Regions from separate parts of the Streptomyces sp. NBC_00158 genome, predicted to be linked through region 1. Evidence: riboswitches for the same ligand, from Rfam matches in the RefSeq annotation. Region 1 holds a riboswitch; the other holds the start of a gene.

Region 1 (11,384 bases):
GGCACCGTTGTCCGCCTGGGCCGTGCCCGTGAAGAGCGCGGCGGCGAGGGGGAGCGATGCGAGCGCCGCCATCACGCGGATGCTGCGGATGCCTGCCATGGTGAAGCCTCCAGTACGCAAAACAGCAAGGGGGTAAGGCGGTTGGCCGACCGCCCGGGGGTGACGCGACGTCGTGTGACCAGACTGGCGCACGTGATCATCGAGAAACCAGCCCGGACCGGCTTCTTCCCTCGCAAGCGTGATCATCCCGGTCCAAACCCCGAACCGGGGATCATTTGCGCACTTCTCGGATCAGCACTCGATGACGTTGACCGCGAGCCCGCCGCGTGCCGTCTCCTTGTACTTGATCTTCATGTCGGCGCCCGTCTCCTTCATGGTCTTGATGACCTTGTCGAGGGAGACCTTGTGGCTGCCGTCGCCGCGCATCGCCATCTTCGCGGCGGTGACGGCCTTGACGGCGGCCATGCCGTTGCGCTCGATGCAGGGGATCTGGACCAGGCCGCCGACCGGGTCGCAGGTAAGGCCGAGGTTGTGCTCCATGCCGATCTCGGCGGCGTTCTCGACCTGCTCCGGGGTGCCGCCCAGCACCTCGGCGAGGGCGCCCGCGGCCATCGAGCAGGCGGAGCCCACCTCGCCCTGGCAGCCGACCTCGGCGCCGGAGATCGAGGCGTTCTCCTTGAAGAGCATGCCGATCGCGCCCGCGGCCAGCAGGAAGCGGACCACGCCGTCCTCGTCCGCGCCGGGCACGAAGTTCACGTAGTAGTGCAGGACGGCCGGCAGGACGCCCGCGGCACCGTTGGTGGGGGCGGTGACGACCCGGCCGCCCGCCGCGTTCTCCTCGTTGACGGCCATCGCGTAGATCGTCGTCCACTCGCTGCGGTGCATCATCGGGTCGCCCTCGGTGCGCAGCTGGCGCGCCGTGGACGCGGCACGGCGCTTGACGCGCAGGCCGCCCGGGAGGATGCCCTCGCGGGACATGCCGCGCGAGACGCAGGACTGCATGACGCGCCAGATCTCCAGGAGGCCCTCGCGGATCTCCTCCTCGGTGCGCCAGGCCTTCTCGTTCTCCAGCATCAGGGAGGAGATCGACAGGCCGGTCTCGTTCGCCAGGCGCAGCATCTCGTCACCGGAGCGGAAGGGGTACTTCAGCACGGTGTCGTCGAGCTTGATCCGGTCCTCGCCGACCGCGTCCTCGTCCACGACGAAGCCGCCGCCGACCGAGTAGTACGTCTTCTCCAGCAGCGGGGCGCCGGCGGCGTCGTACGCGAAGAGGGTCATGCCGTTCGCGTGGTACGGCAGCGAGCGGCGGCGGTGCAGGATCAGCTGGCTCGGCTCGTCGAAGTCGATCTCGTGGGCACCGCCTATCTCCGTGCCCAGCAGCCGCAGCTTGCCGCTCTTGCGGATGCGCTCCACCTCGTCGTCGGCGGTCTCGACGTCCACGGTGCGGGGGGAGTGGCCCTCCAGGCCCAGCAGGACCGCCTTGGGCGTGCCGTGCCCGTGGCCGGTCGCGCCGAGCGAGCCGAAGAGCTCCGCCCGCACGGAGGCGGTCTGGGCGAGGACGCCGTCCTTCTTCAGCCGCGTCACGAACATGCGCGCCGCGCGCATCGGGCCGACCGTGTGGGAGGAGGACGGGCCGATGCCGATGGAGAAGAGGTCGAAGACGGAGATGGCCACTGGCGGACTCCCTTGTCTGCTCGTGGGGTGGGGAGGGGGCAGGGGTGTGGTGATCAAGACGGGAGGATCTGCGGATTTTGTCCGGCAGACGAGCGTAACGCGTGGAGATGAACGGTTCGCCTCCCGGACGCGGCCGCCGGGCGTGAGCCGGATCGCGTTCCGGTGCCGGGACGGCCCGGGAGGGCCCGCCGGGGGCCGTGACGGCCTTCAGGGGGTGTGCGTGCCGCCGGGGAGTACCCGTACGGGTGCGGGCGGTCATGAAAAGGGCCCGGCCTTGTGGGTACAAGGCCGGGCCCCCGAGCCGTGCCTAGAGCGACGGGTACAGCGGGAACTTCGCGGCCAGGGCCGAGACGCGCGCCTTGAGGTCGGCGGCGTCGTAGCTCGGCTTCAGCGCCTGCGCGATGATCTCGGCGACCTCGGTGAAGGCCTCGGCGTCGAAACCGCGGGTCGCCAGGGCCGGCGTACCGATCCGCAGGCCCGAGGTGACCATCGGGGGGCGCGGGTCGTTCGGGATGGCGTTGCGGTTGACCGTGATGCCGACCTCGTGGAGGCGGTCCTCGGCCTGCTGGCCGTCCAGCTCCGAGTTGCGCAGGTCGACCAGGACCAGGTGCACGTCGGTGCCGCCGGTGAGGACGTCCACGCCCACGGCCTTGACGTCGTCCTGGACCAGGCGGGCGGCGAGGATCTTCGCGCCCTCCAGGGTCCGCTCCTGGCGCTCCTTGAACTCCGGCGAGGCCGCGATCTTGAAGGAGACGGCCTTGGCCGCGATCACGTGCTCCAGCGGACCGCCCTGCTGGCCCGGGAAGACCGCGGAGTTGATCTTCTTGGCCAGCTCCTGCGTCGACAGGATGACACCGCCGCGCGGACCGCCGAGGGTCTTGTGCGTGGTGGTGGTCACGACGTGGGCGTGCGGCACCGGGTTCGGGTGCAGGCCCGCGGCGACCAGGCCCGCGAAGTGGGCCATGTCGACCATCAGGTACGCGCCGACCTCGTCCGCGATCCGGCGGAACGCGGCGAAGTCCAGCTGGCGCGGGTACGCGGACCAGCCGGCGACGATCAGCTGCGGCTTGGACTCCTTGGCGAGGCGCTCGACCTCGGCCATGTCGACCTGGCCGGACTCGTCGACGTGGTACGGGACCACGTTGTAGAGCTTGCCGGAGAAGTTGATCTTCATGCCGTGGGTCAGGTGACCGCCGTGGGCCAGGTTCAGGCCCATGATCGTGTCGCCCGGCTTCAGCAGCGCGAACATCGCGGCGGCGTTGGCCTGCGCACCCGAGTGCGGCTGGACGTTCGCGGCCTCGGCGCCGAACAGCGCCTTGATGCGGTCGATCGCGATCTGCTCGACCACGTCGACGTGCTCGCAGCCGCCGTAGTAGCGGCGGCCCGGGTAGCCCTCGGCGTACTTGTTGGTCAGGACCGAGCCCTGGGCCTCCATGACGGCGACCGGAGCGAAGTTCTCCGACGCGATCATTTCCAGGGTCGACTGCTGGCGCACGAGCTCCGCGTCGACGGCGGCGGCGACGTCGGGGTCGAGCTCGTGGAGGGGGGTGTTCAGAACGGACATTCAGGGCCCCTGGGGTGTCAGTTGTCGGAGTGGGTGAGCGCGGCGTACTCGTCGGCGGTGAGCGCGTCCTTCGGCTCCTCCGACAGGCGCACCTTGAACAGCCAGCCACCCTCGAACGGGGCGGAGTTCACCAGCGACGGGTCGTCCACGACGTCCTGGTTGAACTCGGTGATCTCACCGGAGACGGGGGAGTACAGGTCGCTGACCGACTTGGTCGACTCCAGCTCGCCACAGGTCTCGCCCTCGGTGACGGTCTCGCCGACCTCGGGGAGCTGGGCGTAGACGACGTCACCGAGCGCGTTGGCCGCGAACTCCGTGATGCCGACCGTCGCGACGCCGTCCTCGACGGCCGACAGCCACTCGTGCTCCTTGGTGTAACGCAGCTGCTGGGGGTTGCTCATGACCTGATTCTCCTGGATGCGGGGAGGTGGATACGAACGGTGGTCTTGCGTGCTGAGACGGGGGGACCCGGTACGAGGGTTACTTCTGCCGCTTGTAGAAGGGCAGGGCCACGACCTCGTACGGCTCATGCGTACCGCGAATGTCGACGCCGACGCCGGAGGTGCCGGGCGCGGCGTGCTCCGCGTCGACGTACGCCATCGCGATCGGCTTGCCCAGCGTCGGGGACGGGGCACCGGAGGTCACCTCGCCGATGACCTCGCCGCCCGCGACCACGGGGAAGCCGGCGCGCGGGACGCGGCGGCCCTCGGCGACCAGGCCGACCAGCTTGCGCGGCGGCTTGGTGGCGGCGACCTCGGCGGCGGCCTCCAGGGCGGCGCGGCCGACGAAGTCGCCCTCCTTCTCGAACTTCACGACCCGGCCCAGCCCGGCGTCGAAGGGGGTGAGCGCGGTGGTCAGCTCGTGCCCGTACAGCGGCATGCCCGCCTCCAGGCGCAGCGTGTCGCGGCAGGACAGGCCGGCCGGCACCAGGCCCGCGTCCGCGCCCGCCTCGGTCAGCGCCTGCCACAGCGCCACGGCGTGCTCGGGGGAGACGAACAGCTCGAAGCCGTCCTCGCCGGTGTAACCGGTACGGGCGATCAGCGCGGGCACGCCCGCGACGGTGCCCGGCAGGCCCGCGTAGTACTTCAGGCCGTCCAGGTCGGCGTCCGTGAGGGACTTCAGGATGCCGGGGGACTCCGGGCCCTGGACGGCGATCAGCGCGTACGCGTCACGGTCGTCGCGGACCTCGGTCTCGAAGCCGGCGGCGCGCTCGGTGAGCGCGTCCAGCACGACCTGGGCGTTGGAGGCGTTGGCGACGACCATGTACTCGGTCTCGCCGAGGCGGTAGACGATCAGGTCGTCGAGGATCCCGCCGTCCTCCTGGCAGATGTGCGTGTAGCGGGCGCGGCCGACGCCGACGGTGGAGATGTTCCCGACGAGCGCGTAGTCCAGCGCCTTCACGGCCTCCGGGCCGGTCAGGGTGATCTCGCCCATGTGGGAGAGGTCGAACAGGCCGGCCTTGGTGCGCACGGCGTTGTGCTCGTCGCGCTCGCTGGCGTAGCGCAGCGGCATGTCCCAGCCCGCGAAGTCGGTCATGGTCGCACCGAGCGAGCGGTGCAGCGCGTCGAGCGCGGTCAGACGGGGGGCAGTGCTCATGGGTGTGGCTCCCGGGTCCCAGGGCATGACATGACGAGGAGGTTCCTCCCCATCTGTCATCGGAACCTGAGAGGTTCGCCGAGAGTTCCCGGAGGGGGAACGCCGACTTGCACCTTGGGTGGAGCACGCGCCGGGCGGCCGTCGGGGACGGACGCGGCGGGGCTCGCTTTTCAGATCTGCCTCATCCACGCGGTACGGGGCCTGAGAGATTCAAGGGAGGAACTTGCTCCTTCGGCGCCCGGGCACGGCCTCGCGGCCTGCCGGGACTCTCCCGCGCGGATTCAAGCGGCCGGTATGCAGTTTGGTGTCCAGATGGCGCACATCATTGCACGGGACGGGCGGGAGAGGGCAGTGGGGCCCGGAAGAACGTGCGGTCCGGACGGGCCCGGCCGTCCGCGCTGTGGAACGCCCGGCCGCAACCGGGGCCGTCGGATTACCGTCTCTTTACATTCAGTGGGCATGGGGCCCTCGCGGCCCGATTCGGGGGAGACGATCACTGTGCGCAGACTCGGAGTGGCTACGACTACAGGCGCGGTCGGGGCGGTCCCGGAGCAGCGGGGCGCCGCCCGGTCCGCCGCGGGCGGCGGCCCGGTCCGTGACCTGCGCGGACAGTCCGCGCGCCCGCACCGGCTGAGCTACGCCGCCGGGGACATCGTGGTGGTGTCCGGGCTGCCCGGCGGCGGCAAGAGCACCCTGATCAAACGGGCCGCCGAAGCCGGCGTCGACTCGCAGGACACCCGCGAGCGCTGGGAGCGCCGCATGCCGTCCGGCCTGCCGTACGCGGTGTACCGGCCGCTGGTCCGCGCCGCGCACTACGGGGGGCTGTGGCGCGAGCTGCGCTCCGGCGCCTCTGTGGTGGTGCACGACTGCGGCACCCAGCCGTGGGTGCGGGGGCTGCTGGCGGCCGTCGCCCGGCGGCGCGGGCGGGGGCTGCACCTGCTGCTGCTGGACACCACCCCCGAGGAGGCGCTGTCCGGGCAGGCCGTCCGCGGGCGACGGGTGTCCGCGTACGCCTTCGCCCGGCACCGGGGGGCCGTCTCCCGCCTGCTGCGCTCCGCGGAAGCCGGACGCCCCCCGCGGGGCTGCGCCTCGGTCACCCTCCTGGACCGCCCGTCGGCTGCCGCCGTCACCCGGATCACGTTCGGCCCCTGACCCCGCCCGGGACACTCGCCGCTGCGCGGGCTGGATTCGCGCAGCGAATATGCAGCCCCGCCGGCGTTTGAGGCGCTGGGGGTCCCCCCAGCGGTAGCTGGGGGAGGGTCTGGGGGCGGAGCCCCCAGGGAACGGGCGAAGGGCGGGTAGGGGACCGGCCCCGCGCAGCGGCCGACCACCCGCACCCGCCCCGCCGGCCCCGGCCCCGGCCCCGATAGCCTCGGGGCCACACGGCGCGGAACCACACGGAGGCACGGGCACATGCAGGCGCAAGGCAACGGCTGGCCGGCGAACGAGTTGGAGCAGGTGCTCGGGACGGCGCTCGGCCGGCCGGACGCGGGCCCGCGGATCATGGACGCGCTCGGCCGCAGCCAGGTCTGGGTCCCGCTCCCCAATGGCGGCGGGCCCGACAGCGCCTCCCTCGACCTCCCCACGATGCTGATCGACGGCGCGGCGTACGTCCCCGTCTACAGTTCCGAGGCGCAGTTCCGCTTCGCCGCCGGCCCCGCCATGGACTTCGCCGTGGCCCCCGCCGTCGAGTTCGCCCGCGGCCTGCCCCCGCAGCTCGGCATCGCCCTGAACCCCGAGGGCGCCGTCGGGGTCCCGCTGCCCCCGGCCGCCGTCGCCGAGCTGTGCCGCACCGGCCGCACCGAGCTCGACGGTCCGGCCTCCGGCGCCCGCGTCCGGCTGTTCGAGCCCGACTGGCAGGACGACCCGGTCGACTTCCTCGCCGCCGCGGCCGAGGAGTTCCGGGCCACCGGAGCCGTCGCCGCCGCCCACCGCTGCCTCGCCAGCGTCGAGGGCGGCGAGCCCCAGCTCTACATCGGCGTCCGCCTGGTGGGATGGGATCCCGAGGCGCGGAACGCCCCGCTGGAGGCGCTCGGCCGCGCCCTGGCCCGCGTACCGGCGCCCTGGCCGGTGCAGTTGATCCTGCTGGACGCCGCCGAGGACCCGGTCACGGAGTGGATTCGTGAGCGCGTACGCCCCTTCTACCTCCCGTAGCGCCGCTTAAGCTGGTCGGGACGTGTGGACGACGGGCGGACGAAGACGAAGAGGGGTACCGGGTGAGTGCGTCAGGCACGGCCGCGGCCGGGCAGGTCGAGCACATGCTGCGCCAGGTGACTCCCGGGCGCTATGAGGGCTACGAGTCATTCCTGCACGCCCTCGCCGAGGGCAGGCTGTGGATGCTCCTGTGGCAGGGGCAGCCGGGCTCGCCGGACGCCCAGTACGGCGGCATGGAGGTCGAGGGGCTGGGCTACGCCCCCTGCGTGACCTCCCCGCAGGAGCTGGCCGCGAGCGGCTGGAACCGCGGCTACGAGGTGGTCACGGGCCGGGACATCGCCCGCGCCCTCTACCCGGACCGCTGGGGGCTGTGGGTCAACCCGCACGCCCAGGGCGGCGGCCTCGGCATCCCCTGGGCCGACCTGCGCCGGGTCGCCACCGGCCTGGACCGGATGCCGGCGGGGCCGCTGCGGCTGTCCGAGCCCGCCCTGGAGCTCCCGCAGTTCTACGGGCTGCTGACCCAGCACGCGCACCGCACGCCGGCCGTGAGGTCGCTGCGCCGCGCCTGGGTGCAGCCCTCGCTCGGGTCCGCGTACCTCGCGGTGGGGCTCGACCTGTACGACGCCTCGGCGCCCGCGCTGGAATCCGTACGGGAGATGATGCGCCAGTCGGTCGGCGCCGTGCCCGAGGGGGTTCCGGTGTGCACGGTCGCGCTCGCGGACGAGCACGACCCGGTGGCGATGTGGCTGCGTGCGCAGACGCGGCCCTTCTACGACCGCGAGGGGCAGGCCGCCGCCTACTGAGCCGCCCCCGCGGGCGCCGCGCGGGCGTTCCGGGGCCTTTCCCCGAGCTTCCTACAGGGACTTCCGGGGTGCGCCCGCACTCTGGGACGACCCCCTCCGACGGACATCAGGCCGCCGGGAACCACGGTTCCCGGCGGCCTTCGTCTTGTCCGGATATCGCCGCAGGTGGGCGCCCAATTGGCGCACTAGACCCCGGAGTTGGCTGTGATGTCCGTTTGCGTACCGAACGGACGGTCTTGCTCCGCTGAGCCGTGAGCGGAGTCCGGATAACGGGAACCCCGGCCTCAGATCACGGTTGCGCATCCATTCATCTGCGGGTCTGGCGGCTGGTCGAGCGCCCGATGAAGACTCCCCACCCAAGAGCCGGTCAGTCCTCCAGGACGCGGTTCGGCACGTGGACTTCGCCGCTCGTCCCGACACGGCGCTTCCGCACTTCCCGCACCTCAGCTGCACCGCACCGCACGCACCGCACCCTGCTCCACCCACAGCACGGCCGCACTGCCAGCACCTCGCACCTCGTACGCGTTCACGTGCCCCGAGCACTGGAACGCCACTCCGCACCAACGCCGCCACAGCGGCGGGCATGGGCCGACCCACCCGTCGGCCGAGAGGGGTCCCCACCACGATGACGGCACCACTGCACGACACGGACGCGGAAACACCCGCACCCGTGTCCGTAGCCGACGTCCCTGCCAAGGCCATCGAAGGCCGCTCGCCCGGCCGCATCGCCTGGATGCGGCTCAAGCGCGACAAGGTCGCGCTGACCGGCGGCGTGATCGTGATCCTCCTGATCCTGGTGGCGGTCTTCGCGCCGCTGATCGTGAACCTGCTGGGCCACGACCCCAACGAGTTCCACGAGGACATGATCGACCCGGACCTGGGCACGCCGCTCGGCTCCTTCGGCGGCATCAGCTCCGACTTCCTGCTGGGCGTCGAACCCACCAACGGACGCGACGTGTTCAGCCGGATCGTCTACGGCGCCCGCATCTCGCTGGTCGTCGCCTTCCTGGCGGCCTTCGTCTCGGTCGTCCTCGGCAGCCTGCTGGGCGCCCTCGCCGGCTTCCTCGGCGGCTGGGTGGACGGGGTCATCAGCCGCCTGATGGACCTGCTGCTGGCCTTCCCGCAGCTGCTGTTCACCATCGCCCTGGTCTCGGTGGTCCCCAACTCCGTGTGGGGCTTCGAGGGTTCGGGCGTCCGGATGGGCGTGCTCATCCTGGTCATCGGCTTCTTCGGCTGGCCGTACATCGGCCGCATCGTCCGCGGCCAGACGATCTCGCTGCGCGAACGCGAGTACGTCGAGGCGGCCCGCAGCCTCGGAGCCGGCCGCGGCTACATCCTCCTCAAGGAGCTGCTGCCGAACCTGGTCGCGCCGATCCTCGTCTACGCCACGCTGATCATCCCGACCAACATCCTGACCGAAGCGGCCCTCAGCTTCCTGGGCGCCGGCGTCAAGCCGCCCACCGCTTCCTGGGGAAAGATGCTCTCCGACGCCGTCCCCATCTACCAGGACGACCCCATGTACATGGTGGTTCCCGGTATGACGATCTTCATCACCGTCCTGGCGTTCAACCTCTTCGGGGACGGGCTGCGTGACGCACTCGACCCCAAGGGCAGCTGAACCGCTTCTTCGATTCACCACCTATGGAGGTTGGACAACCGTGACCCGCAGAAAGCAGGCCCTCGCGATCGCCGCCGTGATCGCCGCCCTCTCGATGACCGCCGCGTGCGGTGACAACGGGGCCAAGAAGGACGACAAGGCCGACGGCGACAGCGGCAAGGGCTACAGCGGTGCCGCCACCGCCGTGATCAACCCCTCCGACGCCAAGGGCGGCGAGCTCAAGCTCTGGTCCCCGCAGGACGTCGACTACCTCGACCCGGCGCGCGCCTACTACGGCTTCGTCTGGAACATGCAGCGCCTCTACGTGCGCAGCCTGCTGGCCTACGACGCCAAGCCGGGCAAGGACGGCACGAAGGTCGTCCCCGACCTCGCCGAGGCCCTGCCGGTCATCAGCAACGACGGCAAGACCTACACCCTGAAGCTCAAGGACGGGGTGAAGTTCGAGGACGGTACGCCGATCACCTCGAAGGACATCAAGTACGGCGTCGAGCGCGTCTTCGCGCAGGACGTCCTGTCCGGCGGTCCGACCTACCTGATCGACCTCCTGGACCAGGGCCAGAAGTACCCCGGCCCGTACAAGGACACCGACCCGAACAAGATGGGTCTGAAGACCGTCGAGACGCCGGACGACAAGACGATCGTCTTCAACCTGGCGAGCGCGAACTCCGACTTCAGCTACCTGCTGGCCATGCCGTCCTCCTCGCCGGTCCCGGCGGGCAAGGACACGGGCGCCACGTACACCAACAAGCCCATCTCCACGGGCCCCTACAAGGTCGAGAGCTTCACCGCCGGCAAGGGCGCGACCTTCGTCCGGAACGAGAACTGGGACCCGAAGACGGACCCGATCCGCAAGGGTCTGCCGGACAAGGTCTCCTTCACGGTCACCACCAACCCGGACGACATGGACCAGCGCCTGCTCTCCGGCGACATCGACATGGCCGTCGACGGCACCGGTGTCCAGCAGGCCGCGAAGAACAAGATCCTCAAGGACGAGAAGCTCAAGGCCAACGCGGACAACCCGTTCACGGGCTACATCCGCTACTTCGCCTTCCCGCAGACCGTCGCGCCGTTCGACAACATCGAGTGCCGCAAGGCCGTCATCTACGCGGCCGACCCGAAGTCCCTGCAGACCGCCCGCGGCGGCCCGACCAGCGGTGACCTCGGTGCGAACATGCTGCCGGCCGGCGTCCCCGGCTCGGACAAGAGCTACGACCCCTTCGGCCTGACGAAGGGCAAGCCGCAGGAGGCCAAGGCCAAGGAGGCCCTCAAGGCCTGTGGCAAGCCCGACGGCTTCGAGACCGTCATCGCCGTGCGCAACAACCGCGCCCCCGAGGTGAAGACGGCCGAGTCCCTGCAGGCCTCGCTCGCCAAGGTCGGCATCAAGGCGACGATCGACCAGTTCGACGGCAAGCTCTCCTCCTCCACGATCGGTTCGCCCGAGAACGTGAAGAAGAAGGGCTACGGCATCATCGTCATGGGCTGGGGCGCCGACTACAACTCCGGCGCGGGCTTCCTGCAGCCGCTGGTCGACGGATCGTTCATCCTGCCGAACGGCAACAACAACTACACCGAGGTCAACGACAGCGAGATCAACGGCCTGTTCGACAAGGCCGCTGCCGCCGCCACCCCCGAGGCCGCCGCTCCGTTCTACGGAGAGATCAACAAGAAGGTCATGGACAAGGCGCTCTACCTGCCGATCAACTTCGACAAGGCGCTCGTCTACCACAACCCGCGCCTGACGAACGTCTTCTTCAACGAGTCCTTCGGCAAGATCGACCTCGCCACCGTGGGCATCAAGCAGTAGCAGCAGGCGGCCCGGCAGACCGCCGGGCACGCAACAGCAACTCAGCACGTTAGTAAGTGCCTTCACCGCACATGCGCTAGTCCGAAGGGCAGGTGAAGGCCGCAGGCGCTGGCCGCCGCCCCCACGAGGGGCGGCGGCCACCAGCCCCGGGCGGCCGACTGCAGTGCTCGT
Region 2 (11,384 bases), 4.2 Mb from region 1:
AGCAGGTACGCCAGCACGATGACCTCCTCCACCACGGAGTTCTGCACCGCGGAGAGGATCAGTACGGGGAACTTCCACCACACGTCGGGCAGGGCCTCCGGCACCACCGTCAGGTTGAAGCCGGTGGCCCGGGCCGCCAGGTAGAAGGCCAGCCCGGCGCTGCCGATGCCGGCGGCGACGAGCGCGCCCCGGGCCAGGTCCGGGCCGGGGCGGGTGCGGTCGAAGCCCAGGACCCGGAGCCCGGGCGCGCCCTCGCGGGTCAGCAGGTGCGCGACGAGCAGCACGGGGACCAGCGCGGTCGCGATCCCGAACAGCTGCCAGGCCAGGTCCAGCCACGGCCGCCCGGGCGCGTAGGAGCCGTTGAGCGTGGCGGCCTGGTCCTTGAGCCCGCCCGGCTTGGTGAGCGAGCCGACGAAGCTGATCAGCGCCGAGACCCCGCTCGCGCCCAGCGACAGCGCGAGCACCAGCAGGGTCTCGGTGCGCAGGACCCGGCGCCCGTCCTCGCGCAGTTCCACGACCACCGGCTCCGGCTCGACCCGCACGCCCGACTCCCGTCCCGTTCCGACCATCACCCCATACTGCCCCCTCGGCGGCGGGAGCGGACGGGCGGGGAGGGCGGGCGGGCGGGGGCGGATCGACGGAGGGGTGGATCGGCCCGGGCGGATCAGCGGCGGGCCGCGCGCGTGGCGTCCACCTCCTGTTCCTCCAGGCCCACGGGCCAGGTGTGCACGGGGTCGCCCTTGTGCATCAGCTCGCTGTAGCGCCGGGTGGTGGCCGAGAGGGCCGCCTCGCGTTCCAGGCCGCCCGCCACCGCGCGGTGGTACGTGTCCACCTGCCAGGTGGCCCCGTTCACCCGGCGCCGGCACCGCTCCTCGATGATCCCCAGGTAGAAGTCCCGGTCGGCGGGTTCGATGCCCCAGGCGTCCAGCCCGGCCGCCGCCATCGGCAGCAGCTCGTCCAGCACCAGCCGCACCGCGGGCACGCTCGCCAGTCCCCCGGCCCGTCCCTTGCGCGGCCAGCGGATCCGCGCGTCGATCCCGTACCGGCAGGCCGCGTCGAAGTTGGCCTCCGCCTCCGCGAAGGACATCCGCGTCCACACGGGGCGCGGCTCGTCCGCGAGGGTGCGTACGAGTCCGTAGTAGAAGGCGGCGTTGGCGACGACGTCGGTCACGGTGGGCCCGGCGGGCAGTACCCGGTTCTCCACCCGCAGGTGCGGCACCCCGTCGGCGACCCCGTAGACGGGCCGGTTCCACCGGTAGACCGTGCCGTTGTGCAGCACCAGCTCCTGCAGGCTCGGCACCCCGCCCTCGGCGAGCACCCGCAGCGGCTCCTCCTCGTCGCAGATCGGCAGCAGGGAGGGGAAGAAGCGGACGTTCTCGGCGAAGAGCTCGTACACCGAGTCCACCCACCGCTCCCCGAACCAGGTCCGCGGCCGCACCCCCTGCGCCTGGAGTTCGGGCGGCCGGGTGTCGGTGGCCTGCGTGAACAGCGGCGGACGCGACTCGCGCCACAGCTCGCGCCCGAACAGGAACGGCGAGTTGGCCCCCACCGCTATCTGTACGGCGGTCACCGCCTGAGCCGCGTTCCACACGTCGGAGAACCGGGCCGGGGTGACCTGGAGGTGCAGCTGCACCGAGGTGCAGGCGGCTTCCGGCACGATCGATCCGGTGCTCCAGGTCAGCCGCTCGACCCCGTCGATGTCGAGCCGGAAGTCCTCCCCGCGCATCATCAGGATCTGCTCGTTGAGCAGGGAGTAGCGGTCCACCGCCGAGAGGTTGGCCAGGGCCAGGTCCGCGCGGGAGATGGTGGGCAGGATCCCGATCATCACGACGCCCGCGTCGATCTCCGCGGCCTGCCGGTGGGCGTAGTTCAGCCCCGCGCTCAGTTCTTCGGAGAGCTGGTCGAATACCCTCCCGTCGAGCCTGTGCGGGAGTACGTTCACCTCCAGGTTGAACATTCCGAGTTCGGTCTGGAAATCAGGGCTCGCAATCCGCTCCAGTACCTGCGCATTCACCATGCGCGGCAAACCGTCGGCACCCGCGAGATTCAGCTCGATCTCCAGCCCCATCATGTTCTTGGGGCGGTCGAACCTCTTCTCCGCCAGAAGCCGCTCCAGCCCCTCCAGGCACTCGTGAAGCTTCCTCCGATACCGATGCCGATCGGACAGGTCGAATCCGCCTGCCACGACCTTCTCCCCCATCGAAGCGTCCCTCCTCGAGTGGGCCAGGCCCGGAGCACCCGGGCGCACGTCACGGTCGATGATGCCCAGGCACCGTGATCCATAACGCCGTCCGGGGGGCCTTGGCGGGGAGCGCGCGCCGGTATGGCCCGAAGGGCGCTCCGGCACATTCACCTGGCAACCCACGGGACGCAATTTCCCCGTGTCCTTTGCCGATTCCTGATTAACGGAGGTTTCCAGCCGAGCGCCCTTGGGGTAACCTCCGAGGTCAGCGCGGCATGTCCGCGTGCATCCGGCATGAATACCATGACAGCGGGACCGGAAGACGCCTTGCCGGCAATAGGCGGGACGGCTAGCCGAAACACTGCGTGAACACATGTCGTATAAACTCCGCAAACGAGGCAGAGAGTTGGCGCGCGGCCATTGCCCCAAAGCCCACCTCTGACCCCAGAATGCGACAGCGCCGTCCGCACTTTCCCCCGCACCACAGGTCTCCCAAGTGAGAGGCGACCCACCATGCCGCTGCATGTTTCCCCGGCTCCCGCGCCCGCCCTGCGCAGCGTCCTCGCGGCACTCGGTTCTCCCACCGCCGTCCACGAGGCACACACCCCGGCCCTGCGCTCGTTCCAGGGACCGCTGACCGCCGAACTCCCGCTCCCGGTCCACGTGCTCGACCGCCTGGGCGTGTCCGGCCACACGGCCGCCGGGCGCCCGCCCCGCACCCGGCTCACCGGCTGGCGCTTCCTGATCCGCAGCGGCGACCGCTTCGTCGCGGCCGCCGACACCCGGCTGACCCCGGACGGCTGGGCCTTCTCCCACTTCTTCGAGGGCCCCTACGTCGCCGCGACCGAACGCGCCCTGCGCCAGGCGGAGTCGCTCGGCAAGGGCTACCAGCCCAGGCTGCTGTCCGTACCTGAGCTGTACATGCTGACCCTGTGGCTGCACGGGGCGGTCGGCGCCGACGCCGCCGCCGGCCTCCCCGCCGCCGCCGACCTGCTGGTGCCGCTGGCTCCGGCCCCGCCCGGGATCGCGCCCTTCCGGCCGCACCCCGTCTCCGAGCTGCTGCCCGTACTGACCCACCGGCTGACCCCGGCGGCCCCACCGGCCCCGCCCACCCTCGCGGCCCCGGCTGCTTGACCCGAGTGGCCCATTCGGCCTAGTCCGCTCGGGTCAATGCGAACCACCCGAAATGACAGGGGAGTTGGCCTGAACCGCCCGCACGGGTGATGCGTCCTCATTCCAAGAGGACAGCTGCCGGGAAATACCTGCGAAGCAGCCGTCCTGGGGGAACACTGAGGACATCCTCCCCGCAGGTGCGGGGACGACCCAGGGGGACGGCCATGAATCACGCATCGAGCCGTAGCGAACAGACCACACCGCAGCGAAAGAACCCATCCATGTGCCAGCACCAGCCCGCCTGCCCGTCATCAGAATCCGCCGACCGGGAGGCCGCGCGCCCGGTGGCCAACCACCCGGAACAGGGCTGGAGCCTGCTGTGCAACGGCGTCCTGCTCTTCGAGGACACCGGTGAGCTGCTGCCGGACGGACAGATCATCGCCCCGCACCGCCCGCTCGCGGCGGCGTAGCCGACACCGCCCGGCGACGACGCGGGGACGCGGAAAGGGGCCGGTCCCGGAGCTCGAAGCTCCGGGACCGGCCCCTTCACCGTTCCCTCACCGGGTCAGCGTCCCGTCGGCGACGGTCCCGCCGGCGCGGCTCAGTTGTCGTACTCGTCCAGCGGCGGGCAGGAGCAGACCAGGTTGCGGTCGCCGAAGGCGCCGTCGATCCGGCGCACCGGCGGCCAGTACTTCTCGGCGGCGGAGACCCCGCCCGGGAAGACGGCCTCGTCACGGGTGTACGGGTGGTTCCACTCGCCGCCCAGCGCCGCCGCGGTGTGCGGGGCGTTGGCGAGCGGGTTGTCGTCCACCGGCCAGTCGCCGCCGGCGACCCGCTCGATCTCGGCGCGGATGGCGATCATCGCGTCGCAGAAGCGGTCGATCTCGATGAGGTCCTCGGACTCCGTCGGCTCGATCATCAGGGTGCCGGCCACCGGGAAGGACATGGTCGGCGCGTGGAAGCCGTAGTCGATCAGGCGCTTGGCGATGTCGTCCACGCTCACGCCCGTGGCCTTCGACAGCGGGCGCAGGTCGATGATGCACTCGTGCGCGACGAGGTTGCCCGGACCCGTGTAGAGGACGGGGTAGTGCGGCTCCAGGCGCTTGGCGATGTAGTTGGCGCCGAGCACCGCCACCTGGGTGGCGCGCTTGAGGCCCTCGCCGCCCATCAGGCGGACGTACGACCAGGAGATCGGCAGGATGCCCGCCGAACCCCACGGCGCGGCGGAGATCGGGCCGACGCCCGTCTCGGGGCCGGCCGTCGGCTGGAGCGGGTGGTTCGGCAGGTACGGGGCCAGGTGCGCCCGGACACCGACCGGGCCGACGCCCGGGCCGCCGCCGCCGTGCGGGATGCAGAAGGTCTTGTGCAGGTTCAGGTGCGAGACGTCGCCGCCGAAGTGGCCCGGCTTGGCCAGACCCACCAGGGCGTTCAGGTTGGCGCCGTCCACGTACACCTGGCCGCCGGCCTCGTGCACCTGGGCGCAGATGTCGGCGACGTGCTCCTCGAAGACGCCGTGCGTCGACGGGTAGGTGATCATCAGGACGGAGAGCTCGTCCCGGTACTGCTCGATCTTGGCGCGCAGGTCGTCGGCGTCGACCTCGCCGTCGTCGGCGGTCTTGACGACGACGACCTTCATGCCGGCCATCACGGCGCTCGCGGCGTTGGTGCCGTGCGCGGAGGACGGGATGAGACAGATGGTGCGCTGCTCGTCGCCGTTCGCGCGGTGGTAGGCGCGGACGGCCAGCAGACCGGCGAGCTCGCCCTGCGAGCCGGCGTTCGGCTGGATGGAGACCTTGTCGTAGCCGGTCACCTCACAGAGACGTTCCTCCAGCTCGTTGATGAGCGTGAGGTACCCCTCGGCCTGCTCGACCGGGGCGAACGGGTGCAGCTGGCCGAACTCGGGCCAGGTCACCGGCTCCATCTCGGTGGTCGCGTTGAGCTTCATGGTGCAGGAGCCCAGCGGGATCATGCCGCGGTCCAGCGCGTAGTCCTTGTCCGAGAGCTTGCGCAGGTAGCGCAGCATCGCGGTCTCGGAGCGGTGCTGGTGGAAGACGGGGTGGGTCAGGTACGCGTCCGAGCGCAGCAGGCCCTCCGGCAGCGCGTCGGCGGTGGCCCCGTCCAGGGCCTCGACGTCGGCGGTGACGCCGAAGGCGGCCCAGACCGCTTCCAGGTCGGCGCGCGTGGTGGTCTCGTCGCAGGAGGCGAAGACGTGGTCGGCGTCGGCCCGGTACAGGTTGACCCCGTTCGCGCGGGCGGCGGCGACGACCTCGGCGGCCTTGCCGGGCACCTTGGCGGTGACGGTGTCGAAGAAGGAGCCGTGGACGACCTCGACCCCGCCGGCCGTCAGGCCCGCGGCGAGGATCGCGGCGTAGCGGTGGGTGCGGCCGGCGATCGTCTTCAGGCCGTCCGGGCCGTGGTAGACGGCGTACATGCCGGCCATGACGGCGAGCAGCACCTGCGCGGTGCAGATGTTGCTGGTGGCCTTCTCGCGGCGGATGTGCTGCTCGCGGGTCTGCAGGGCCAGGCGGTACGCCTTGTTGCCGTCCGCGTCCACGGAGACGCCGACGAGGCGGCCGGGCAGCGAGCGGGCGTGCTTGGCCTGGACGGCCATGTAGCCGGCGTGCGGGCCGCCGAAGCCCATCGGGACGCCGAAGCGCTGGGTGGTGCCGACGGCGATGTCCGCGCCCAGCTCGCCCGGGGAGGTCAGCAGGGTCAGGGCGAGCAGGTCGGCGGAGACGGTGACGATCGCGCCGAGCTCGTGCGCCTGGTCGATGACCGGCTTGATCGCGCGGACGGCACCGGAGGCGCCCGGGTACTGGAGCAGCACGCCGAAGACGCCGCGCTCGGCGATCTCCGCGGGGATGCCCTCGGACAGGTCGGCGACGACGACCTCGACGCCCGTAGGCTCGGCGCGGGTCTCGATCACGGCGATGGTCTGCGGCAGCGCGTCGGCGTCGACGAGGAAGACCCCGCCCTTGACCTTGCCCACGCGGCGGGCCAGCGACATGGCCTCGGCGGCGGCCGTGCCCTCGTCGAGCAGGGAGGCGCCGGAGGTGGGCAGGCCGGTCAGGTCGGCGACGAGGGTCTGGAAGTTCAGCAGCGCCTCGAGGCGGCCCTGCGAGATCTCCGGCTGGTACGGGGTGTAGGCCGTGTACCAGGCCGGGTTCTCCATGACGTTGCGCAGGATGACCGGCGGGGTGAAGGTCCCGTAGTAGCCGAGACCGATCATCGAGGAGAGCACCTGGTTGCGGTCGGCGAGCGAGCGCAGCTCCGCCAGTACCTCGGCTTCGGTACGCGCCTCGGGCAGGTTCAGCGCCTCGGCGGTCTTGATCACATCCGGTACCGCGGCGGCGGTCAGCTCGTCGAGGGAGCCGTAGCCCACCTGGGCGAGCATCTTCGCCTGCGCCTCGGCGTCCGGGCCGATGTGACGCTGCTCGAAGGGGATGCCCCGCTCGAGCTGGGAGAGCGGAATGCGGTTGGCGGTCATTACGGAGGCCTCCTGGTCGTATGACCTGCGAGGGGCACCACGGCGCGGGCACCCGGACGGCCTCCCCCTCTGTCATCTCAACCTGAGAGCTTCACCGGATCCGCGGGGTTCGCCCACGAGCTCCGGCTTTCACCGTCGGTGAGGGGCCAGTACCGGTACTGCGGGTCCCGGGACGTGCCCCTGCTTTCCAGAGTGGCCTCGTCTCGTGCGGTACGTATGCCTGAGAGATTCCGGGGAGGATTTGCTCCTTCGGCGCCTCCGTCGTACTCACTCGGAGGACTCTCCCGCACAGGGTCAACAGCCGTCACCCAGCCTACCAGCGACGTTCTCGACCCTCCCTCGAGTGGCCCCCTCTCCAAATATGCCTTTCTGTAGTCATTACGGATGAGCTGTGCATCACCGCGACCGTACGGAGGGACCGTGCAGACCGACATCGATCCCCGCAGCCTGATCGGCCGCAAGGCGTTCGACCGCAACGGCACCAAGATCGGCACCGTGGACGAGGTCTATCTCGACGACGCCACCGGCGTCCCGGAGTGGGCCGCAGTCCGGACGGGCCTCTTCGGCCGCGACGCCTTCGTCCCCCTGGAACCCAGCGAAGTGGTGGACGACGCCCTGCGCGTGCCCTTCGAACGCTCACTGATCAAGGACGCCCCCGACTTCGGGGTCGGCCGCCACCTCTCCCCCGAGCAGGAGCTCCAGCTCTACCACCACTACGGCCTGGACGTGGCCCTCCCCTCCGACTTCCAGCGCCCCCGCCCCCAGGACACCCCCTAGGCTGCCTCGGCCTTCCCTACGAGGGGCAGTGGATCGGAGGGCTCCAGCTCGGGGTCGTCCAGCAGGAACGTGCGGACCCGGCCAGGGGGCGATCCGGGCCGCTCGAACCGTACGGTCACCCGCCCGACCCCGCTGCCCTGCACCCACCCCGGCCCGTACACCGCGTGGCGCACGTCGGTGCCCGCCGCCCAGTGCCGTGCGGGAGCGTCCCCGGCGCCCTCCAGCGCCGCCGCGGACCCCTCCGCGGGCCCGCCTTCCGGGGCGGGCCCCGGGGCGTCCTCCGCGGGGCCCTGCGCCTCCGCTTCCGCCTCCCCCTCGGCGGCGGCCCGCGCCTGGGCGAACAGGTCCTCCTGCGTGTAGTCCGCGAGCCCCGTCACGCCCACCCCCAGCAGCCGCACCCCGCCGGTGGTGTCCACGCCCTCCAGCAGCCGCGCGGCCGCCTCCCGCACCACCGCCGGGTCGTCGGTGGGACCCCGCAGCGTTTCGGAGCGGGTCAGCGTCGAGAAGTCGTACCGGCGCACCTTCAGGACGATGGTCCGCCCCGAGTGCCCCGAGGCGCGCAGCCGGCCCACGCAGCGGTCGGCGAGCCGCTGCACCTCGTACCGGATCCGCACCCGGTCGTGCAGGTCCACGTCAAAAGTGTCCTCCACCGAGACGGACTTCGCGTCCCGCTCGGCGACCACGGGCCGGTCGTCCAGACCCAGGGCCATCCGGTACAGGCCGACGCCGTGCGCCCGGCCCACCATCCGCACCAGCTCGTCCTCGCCCGCCTCGGCCAGCTCCCCCACGGTGGTGATCCCCGCACGGCGCAGGTGCTCCCCGGTGGCCGGCCCCACCCCGGGGAGGGTGCGCACCGGCATGGGCGCGAGGAGCTCGCGCTCGGACCCCGGTTCGATCAGCAGCAGCCCGTCGGGCTTGGCCTCCTCGGAGGCGATCTTGGCGAGCATCTTGGACCCGGCCAGGCCCACGGAGCCGCTGAGCCCGGTGAGGGCGGTGATGGCGGCCCGGAGCCGCTCCCCCGTCGCGCGGGCGCTCGCCGAGTCGAAGGCCGCGCCGCCCGCCTCCAGGTCCACGAAGGCCTCGTCCAGGCTGAGCGGCTCCACCAGCGGCGACAGATCCCGCAGCAGGCCCATGACCAGCTCGCTGACCTCGCGGTAGAGGCTGAAGCGCGGGATCAGGTAGGCGCCGTTCGGACAGAGGCGGCGGGCCTGCGCGGTCGGCATCGCCGAGTGCACCCCGAAGCGCCGGGCCTCGTACGAGGCGGTGGCCACGACCCCGCGCGGCCCGAGCCCTCCGACGATCACGGCCTTCCCGCGCAGGCTGGGCTTCGACGCCTGCTCCACGGAGGCGTAGAAGGCGTCCATGTCCAGGTGCAGGATGGTCGGGGCGGCTCTCACGCCCCCGATGCTGCCCTACGCCACTGACAACGCGGTGATCACCGGCCCGCGACCCACCGCGGGGCGCGGCCGGCGGTCCGGCCCGCCTCGGACGGCCCGGCTCAGACGGCCCGGTTACGGCGGGCCGCGAGCTCGTCGGCCGGGTTGTGGCCGACGAGGGTCTCCCCGGTGTCCACGCGCTCCCCGTGCAGCTGCGACAGGGCGTTCTCGACGTCGCGCCAGACGACGCCCACCGCGATGCCGAAGACGCCCTGCCCGCCCTGGAGCAGGCTCACGACCTGGTCGGGCGAGGTGCACTCGTAGACGGTCGCGCCGTCGCTCATCAACGTCATGCGCTCCAGGTCCGAGAAGCCCCGGTCCCGCAGGTGCTGCACGGCGGTGCGGATGTTCTGGAGCGCCACCCCGGTGTCCAGGAAGCGCTTGACGATCTTCAGGACGACCACGTCGCGGAAGCTGTACAGCCGCTGGGTGCCCGACCCGTACGCGGGCCGCACGCTGGGCTCCACGAGCCCGGTGCGCGCCCAGTAGTCGAGCTGCCGGTACGTGATCCCCGCGGCGGCGCACGCCGTCGGTCCGCGGTAGCCGACCTGCTCGGGCTCCGGGCCTTCGCTCACCGGTCCGACCGGCGCGGCCGCCGGCTGACGGTCCGCGGGACCCGCCGCGCCGCCGTGCACCGGGTACGGCCCACCGTCGCTCCGCGCGGGGGTGCCCCCGGTCGTACCGCCGCCCGTGATCCTCACGCCGACCCTCCGTCCTTGACCTGCCACCTTGAAGGTAGGCAGTGACCAGGGGTGCGTCAACGATCGCCACACTCGGCACGCCGAGTGATAATCACCCTGAGAGTGGTTTCCCGTACCCCGCTGCGGGGAAAGGCTACTCGAATGGGCTGGCAGTTCCCGGAGGACGGCACGGCCGCCGGCTCGGCTACTGGGGCCCAGTGCCGAAGTCCTCGGGAGAGATCTGGTCGAGGAACTCGCGGAACTTCTCCACCTCGTCCTCCTGCTCGTCGGGAATGGCGATCCCGGCGTCGTCCAGCACGCCGTCACTGCCGTAGATCGGCGTTCCCGTGCGCAGGGCCAGCGCTATGGCGTCCGACGGCCGCGCGCTCACCTCGACCCCGCTGGCGAAGACCAGCTCCGCGTAGAAGACGCCCTCCCGCAGATCCGTGATCCGGACCTCGGTGAGCTCCTCGCCGACCGCCTCCAGCACGTCCTTGAACAGGTCGTGCGTCAGCGGCCGGGCAGGGGCCATGCCCTGCTGCGCGAAGGCAATGGCGGTCGCCTCCCCAGGACCGATCCAGATGGGGAGGTACCGGTCGCCTCCCACTTCACGCAGGAGCACGATCGGTTGGTTGGAGGGCATTTCCACCCGGACACCCACAACGTCGAGCTCGTTCACACAGCAACCCTAGGACCTGCCCGGCAGGTTTGGGTAGTCGGGGCCCCACCGGGACCCGTCGGGTCAGTGCGGACGGAGCCCGAGGGCGGTCTGCACCAAGGCGTCGTGGAGCCTTACGGAGAGCCCCGCGAGCTCCCTCATGGTGGCTTCCGCGTGCGCCCTCGTCTGCGGGTTGCGGTGCCTGCGCAGCGGGGCGACGAGCTGCTCCACCAGACCGGCCTCCCGGTCCGCCGCGGCCTTCATCCCGCGCAGGTGGCGGGGTTCGAGGCCGAACCGGCCGAGATCCGCGATCAGCCGGGCCACGGTGAGCGTCCCGGCGTCGAACCCGCCGCCGGGCAGCTCGGAGACGAGCCCGTACGACTCCCACTCGACGAGCTGCGCCTCGTCCACCTCGGCGGCCGCGACCAGCTCGGCGCGGCCCACCCGGGCCGCGGCGGGCGGCTCGCCCGCCGCCTCCGCGCACCCGGCCAAGGACGGGGCGCCGTCCACGGACTCCCCGTGCGCGGTGGGCCCGGGGATGCGGATCTGCTCACCGCGGTCGAGCGCGTCGAGCTGCTCCCGGATGACCTTCAGCGGGAGGTAGTGGTCGCGCTGCAGGCGCAGGATGCGCGCGAGCCGCTCCACGTCCTCCGTGCTGAACTTGCGGTATCCGGAAGGCGTGCGCCGGGGCTCGACCAGCCCCTCCGCCTCCAGGAAACGGATCTTCGAGATCGTGACTTCGGGGAACTCGTCCCGCAGCGTGGTCAGCACCGTGCCGATGCTGACCAGCTGCCCGGCCGAGCCGGCGGTGCCGTTCTTGGGGGCACCGCCCGTCGGGGTACGCAGCATGGAACCTTCCCTGGGGTCCCCCCGGAGGGTGTCCGGGGGTGGGGTTCCCCCCGGACGGTGTCCGAGGGGGTCAGACGCCCCGCAGGCTCGCGTAGAAGACCAGCCGGTACTTGCCGATCTGCACCTCGTCACCGTTGTGCAGAGCGACGGACTCGATCGGCTCGCGGTTCACGTACGTGCCGTTGAGGCTGCCCACGTCGGC

Evidence for each region. Region 1 has a riboswitch for glycine ahead of gcvT (glycine cleavage system aminomethyltransferase GcvT). Riboswitches for the same ligand answer to the same signal wherever they lie in the genome.
Region 2: it holds a riboswitch for glycine, as region 1 does, so the genes downstream of both, gcvP (aminomethyl-transferring glycine dehydrogenase) here and gcvT (glycine cleavage system aminomethyltransferase GcvT) in region 1, are expected to answer to the same signal.

Annotation. Positions count from the first base shown of each region.
Region 1 is NZ_CP108161.1:2,049,720-2,061,103, reverse strand. It holds gene OG553_RS09100 (hypothetical protein) at 1-99, opposite strand, end outside; gene OG553_RS09095 (L-serine ammonia-lyase) at 292-1,674, opposite strand; gene glyA (serine hydroxymethyltransferase) at 1,982-3,238, opposite strand; gene gcvH (glycine cleavage system protein GcvH) at 3,256-3,639, opposite strand; gene gcvT (glycine cleavage system aminomethyltransferase GcvT) at 3,719-4,834, opposite strand; glycine riboswitch at 5,015-5,118, opposite strand; gene OG553_RS09075 (AAA family ATPase) at 5,327-5,986, shown strand; gene OG553_RS09070 (enhanced serine sensitivity protein SseB) at 6,248-6,988, shown strand; gene OG553_RS09065 (enhanced serine sensitivity protein SseB C-terminal domain-containing protein) at 7,051-7,791, shown strand; gene OG553_RS09060 (ABC transporter permease) at 8,417-9,409, shown strand; gene OG553_RS09055 (ABC transporter substrate-binding protein) at 9,504-11,213, shown strand; gene OG553_RS09050 (ABC transporter permease) at 11,377-11,384, shown strand, end outside.
Region 2 is NZ_CP108161.1:6,236,871-6,248,254, reverse strand. It holds gene OG553_RS28755 (CPBP family intramembrane glutamic endopeptidase) at 1-569, opposite strand, end outside; gene OG553_RS28750 (glutamate-cysteine ligase family protein) at 665-2,200, opposite strand; gene OG553_RS28745 (hypothetical protein) at 2,696-3,316, shown strand; gene OG553_RS28740 (DUF5999 family protein) at 3,577-3,765, shown strand; gene gcvP (aminomethyl-transferring glycine dehydrogenase) at 3,897-6,782, opposite strand; glycine riboswitch at 6,981-7,079, opposite strand; gene OG553_RS28730 (PRC-barrel domain-containing protein) at 7,203-7,559, shown strand; gene OG553_RS28725 (DNA polymerase IV) at 7,556-8,956, opposite strand; gene OG553_RS28720 (MerR family transcriptional regulator) at 9,058-9,696, opposite strand; gene OG553_RS28715 (bifunctional nuclease family protein) at 9,881-10,354, opposite strand; gene OG553_RS28710 (MerR family transcriptional regulator) at 10,418-11,182, opposite strand; gene OG553_RS28705 (FHA domain-containing protein) at 11,253-11,384, opposite strand, start outside.